DNA from 2 places in the Mangrovibacillus cuniculi genome. Region 2 is predicted to be linked to the other one. Evidence: a T-box and tRNA genes for the amino acid it is inferred to sense, from the RefSeq annotation. Region 2 holds a T-box; the other holds one or more tRNA genes.

Region 1 (2,484 bases), 1.2 Mb from region 2:
ATTGATAAGGTGTTTTCTTCAAAGCTAAGAAGTGTTCTTTTTTCAAATAGTAACCGGCTAAGAAGAATGGGAAAAAGAAAAACGTTCTAGATAAACTCAGTTCGGCGCTGACAAAAGGAATATAACCAGCTGCCAAGCTAAAAAGAACAGCCCACCACATACCATTCTTAAATTTAGTAAATACAAACAACATTAAATTCCAGAAGAATAAGCTTAATAAAAACCACATCGCCCATCTAGGGGTAACCAAGGTAAATCCTACTGGATCATCAAATGCTTTGTAGTACAATGTGTAAAGTAGCTGAAAAATTATATAAGGAATAATTAACTTACCTGCTAATTTTTTTACGTACCCTTTATCGTGAAACTTTTTGGAAAAGTAACCAGCAATTAAAATAAATAAAGGCATGTGAAATAAAAAGATAAACAAGTAAACAGCGTCTAAAAATGCATTTTCTTCTAAAAAGCTAGATAACATATGGCCGAAGACGACAAGGAAGATGAGAATACCTTTTACATTGTCAAAATAAGCTATTCGATTCATCTGTATTACCTTCTTCTCTATTAGTTTTGTATTCAAGTGTATAATTCTACTCTTTTTTTTATATTTTTCAAGAGTGAAATGGATGATAAATACCAATACCCAAATAACTTCTTGGAGAAACTGGTAAAATATATCTATTTAACTTTAAAAATATTTTTTTAAAAAGTATTGACGTATTATACCATTTCGTGTAAGATAAACATTGTCTTCGATACGAAGCATATGCGGGTGTAGTTTAATGGTAAAACCTCAGCCTTCCAAGCTGATGTCGTGGGTTCGATTCCCATCACCCGCTCCAATTTTTTCTTCTTACCAGAAGTTCTTTTTTTTTGTTTTTTTTTTCTACTTATAATAAAGAGAAAACATGCACTTCCCACAGGGAGGTGCATGTTTTCGTATATAGATTTCAAATAGTATAATTAGTTACCTTGTGATCTCCACCGTGTACCTGTGTAAACATTTTTGCAAGGGATTCTGTCAGTTTCTTAGCGTTGTCATCTGAAATACTTGGTTGATGGAAAACGATCTGCAGAGCATCAGTTGTAGACTCCGTTACTGCAGTGCGAACAGAATCAACATATGGACTGCCAAAGATACCTTGTTCATCCTTTGCAACCAACAAGCCTTCTGCGTGAATATCACGTCCATTTAATCCGGAATAGGTTTCTCCTTCTTGGCCAATGGCAATAGTAACAGTGTCACCTTTTATCTTACTTGTATCATAAATTCCAATTGGAATGGCATATTCCATCGAGAAAAAGTTGTTGATATCGGTTGCAGAGTGGTGACTTTGTAAAAATTGTTGTTTTTGTACTCGGCGATACAATGCTTCGTTAGAAGGACGATAGCGACTTGGGTTATACCCAGTCTTTTTAAAGATATCTCTCCACTCTGATATTCCACTAAAGTCACTTACTTGCTTTTCTTGCAAATCTAAAAAAAGAGCTTCTTGAAAAAGTTGTAGGCGACCTTTTATCATCTGTGGAGAAGCGCCTACCTGTATGGTAGTATAGTGAATTAGACTGATTTTTACGTCATTTAGTCGTGATTTTACGGAGTCATCTATAAAAAATTGCATGGATGAAAGCCCTCTTTCTAAATTAATTTTCCTTATCGTACCATATATTACTTTCCTTTTTCATGTGAGAGGAGTTGAAACGTATGAATACAGCTCAACTAAAAAAAGAAATTCAAGAAAACTGTCGTAATCTTGGCATAGATTTAGTGGGTTTTGCGGCTGCAAACCCTTTCGGCGAGATGAAAAATCGTCTTATTAGATTTGAAGAATTAGGTCACGCATCTGGATTTGAAGAAAAAGATATCGAAAAACGAACGAATCCATCTTTAATTTTTGACGACACACCTAAATCTATTATCTCTATTGCCGTTGCTTATCCTAATAAAATGTCCAATGCCCCAAAAGGCAAAAAGGGGGAACGTCGAGGTATTTTTGCACGAGCTTCTTGGGGACAAGATTATCATACCGTATTGCGAGATAGATTGTGTAAATTAGAACAATTCATCTCAGAACGTTATCCAAGTGCTGTAATGCGATCCATGGTAGATACCGGCGAACTGGTAGATCGTGCAGTTGCAGAGCGTGCCGGGGTTGGTTGGAGCGCGAAAAATTGTTCGATTATCACAGAAGAATTTGGTTCGTATGTTTATTTAGGAGAAATGATTACGAATATCCCTTTTGAAGAAGACGAACCAATTATGGACCAGTGTGGAAGCTGTAGGAAATGCATAGACGCTTGTCCAACAGGTGCTCTTGTCGGTGTTGGAGGTCAGTTAAATGCGCAAAAATGTATTTCCTTCTTAACGCAAACGAAATCCTTTTTGCCAGAAGAATATATGAAGAAAATTGGTAATCGCCTTTATGGATGTGACACGTGTCAAACAGTATGTCCAAAAAATAAAGGCATTAATGCAACGCACCA
Region 2 (2,484 bases):
AGGTCAAGGAATTGGAACGCTTCAACAAGGGGAAAGGCTTTCATCTACGCGAAGTATTCAACAGGACATTATGAAAACGGCTTATGCTTCCTACCTTAGTGAATTGCTTGATAAATCTGTAGAAGAATCTAAACAGGATCCATTTCTGTTTGAGTTTTTCCACCAGCTAATGTCCAGATTAGAAGATGGAAATGACCCTGAAATTTTAACTGCTATTTTTGAAATAAAGCTATTGCCTTTATTAGGGTATTATCCCACGTTAAATCAATGTGCTAACTGTGGTGAAACAGAAGGACATTTTCATTTCTCTATAAGAGAAAATGGACTACTATGCCATCGCTGCTTTGAAGTGGATCCTTATCGATTTCAAGTTACCCCTCACACTATACGTCTAATTCGTGTATTTTATGCATTTGACCTTTCTAGATTAGGAAATATATCTGTCAAAGAACAGACAAAAAAAGAGATAAGACAAGTTATTGATAGTTACTATGAGGAGTACACGGGAATATTTATAAAGTCTAAACGGTTTTTACGTCAAATGACGTCAGATATGTGGAACCTTTCCTCGTCAAATGAGAAAGAAACTTGACTTTTACAGCTAGATAGAGTAGTTTTTGTTTATCATATTATTTTATTATGTTGTGTTGAAGAGAAGGAGTAAACAGCTTGTACTTTAAAGCGAACCTAGGATAGTGAAAGCTAGGTAAGGAACAACTGTTGAACGGCATCTTGGAGCAACTTCTTTAAAAGTGACTGGAGTTTTTCTTCAGTAACTAGGGTGGAACCGCGGGTCAACTCTCGTCCCTAGCGTTATCTTTAACGCTAGGGGCGGGAGTTTTTTTGTTACGTGACGTAACAACTCATCGTTGACCACGTGATGTGGTCTGTACTTAGATGAGTCTCCTTATTGTCCTTCTTGTAACAACTCATCACCCGCAACGTGATGTGTTCAACGATAAGTCTCCCTTTTGCTTAATCGCTAACAAGTACATGTCCATTACTAGATGCAGTAAACACTTTGATAAGTTTCCTTTGACTGCGACCTATAGGGGAAAATCCTATGCAGTCTTTAAGGTTAAAAAGAATAGGAGGAAAATAAGTGAATATTCAACAGATGATAGTAACACTACAACAACATTGGTCAAAGCAAGGTTGTATCTTAATGCAAGCATATGACGTAGAGAAAGGTGCAGGAACAATGAGCCCGTATACGTTCTTACGAGCAATTGGGCCAGAGCCTTGGAATGTAGCGTATGTAGAACCAAGCAGAAGACCAGCGGATGGACGTTATGGAGAAAACCCTAACCGATTATATCAACATCACCAATTTCAAGTAATTATGAAACCATCTCCAGATAACATCCAAGAACTTTACTTAGATTCACTTCGAGCACTTGGTATTGATCCATTAGAACATGATATTCGTTTCGTAGAGGATAACTGGGAGAATCCATCTTTAGGATGTGCAGGTCTTGGATGGGAAGTATGGTTAGACGGTATGGAAATTACGCAGTTCACATACTTTCAACAAGTTGGTGGATTAGAATGTAAGCCGGTTTCTGTTGAGATTACCTATGGAATAGAACGTTTGGCTTCTTACATTCAAGATAAAGAGAACGTTTTTGATTTAGAGTGGACAGAGGGATTCACTGTACGTGATATTTTCTATCAACCGGAGTTTGAACATTCCAAGTACACGTTTGAAACATCTAATCAAGAAATGCTTTTTGAACTATTTGAAAAATATGAAGCGGAAGCGAAAGCTCAAATGGAGCATGGTTTAGTTCACCCAGCATATGATTACATCCTTAAAAGCTCACATGTATTTAACTTGTTGGATGCAAGAGGAGCAATTTCTGTAACCGAAAGAACGGGATATATTGGTCGAATGAGAACGCTGGCAAGACAAGTAGCCAAAACGTTCTACGAAGAGAGAGAAAAACTAGGATTCCCTATTTTAGCTAAAGAGGAGGCGGCGAAAAATGACTAAAGATTTATTATTAGAAATTGGGTTAGAAGAAATGCCAGCTAGGTTCGTTACACAATCTAGTGAAGATCTCGAAGGCAAGGTAAGAGATTGGTTAGTAGAACAAGGTCTAAGTTTCGCGTCAATAGAACGTTTTTCCACTCCTCGTCGACTAGCAGTAAGAGTTAATGGATTAGTGTCTCAACAAGAAGATAAAGAAGAAATCGCAAAAGGTCCAGCCAAAAAGATAGCAGTAAATGAAAATGGGGAATGGACAAAGGCGGCAGTTGGATTTGTTAAAGGACAAGGTGGGACTGTTGACGATTTGTTCTTCCAAGAAATAAAAGGTATCGAGTATGTGCACGTAAAGAAATTTACGAAAGGTAAATCTACGATTGATTTACTACCACAATTAGAAAAGATTGTTATATCCTTAACGTTTCCTAAAAATATGAAATGGGGTTCCAATGATTTAAGATATGTACGACCTATTAAATGGTTGGCTTGTATGTTTG

What was found. A T-box is a leader RNA that pairs with one kind of tRNA and senses whether it is charged. The one in region 2 lies ahead of glyQ (glycine--tRNA ligase subunit alpha), so its partner is inferred to be a tRNA-Gly.
Region 1: it encodes a tRNA-Gly, which carries the amino acid that the T-box ahead of glyQ (glycine--tRNA ligase subunit alpha) is inferred to sense. The anticodon was not compared.

What each region holds. Positions count from the first base shown of each region.
Region 1 is NZ_CP049742.1:403,527-406,010, forward strand. It holds gene G8O30_RS02005 (acyltransferase family protein) at 1-544, opposite strand, end outside; tRNA gene G8O30_RS02010 (tRNA-Gly) at 769-842, shown strand; gene G8O30_RS02015 (B3/B4 domain-containing protein) at 951-1,622, opposite strand; gene queG (tRNA epoxyqueuosine(34) reductase QueG) at 1,706-2,484, shown strand, end outside.
Region 2 is NZ_CP049742.1:1,577,491-1,579,974, reverse strand. It holds gene recO (DNA repair protein RecO) at 1-592, shown strand, start outside; T-box leader at 639-812, shown strand; gene glyQ (glycine--tRNA ligase subunit alpha) at 1,103-1,993, shown strand; gene glyS (glycine--tRNA ligase subunit beta) at 1,986-2,484, shown strand, end outside.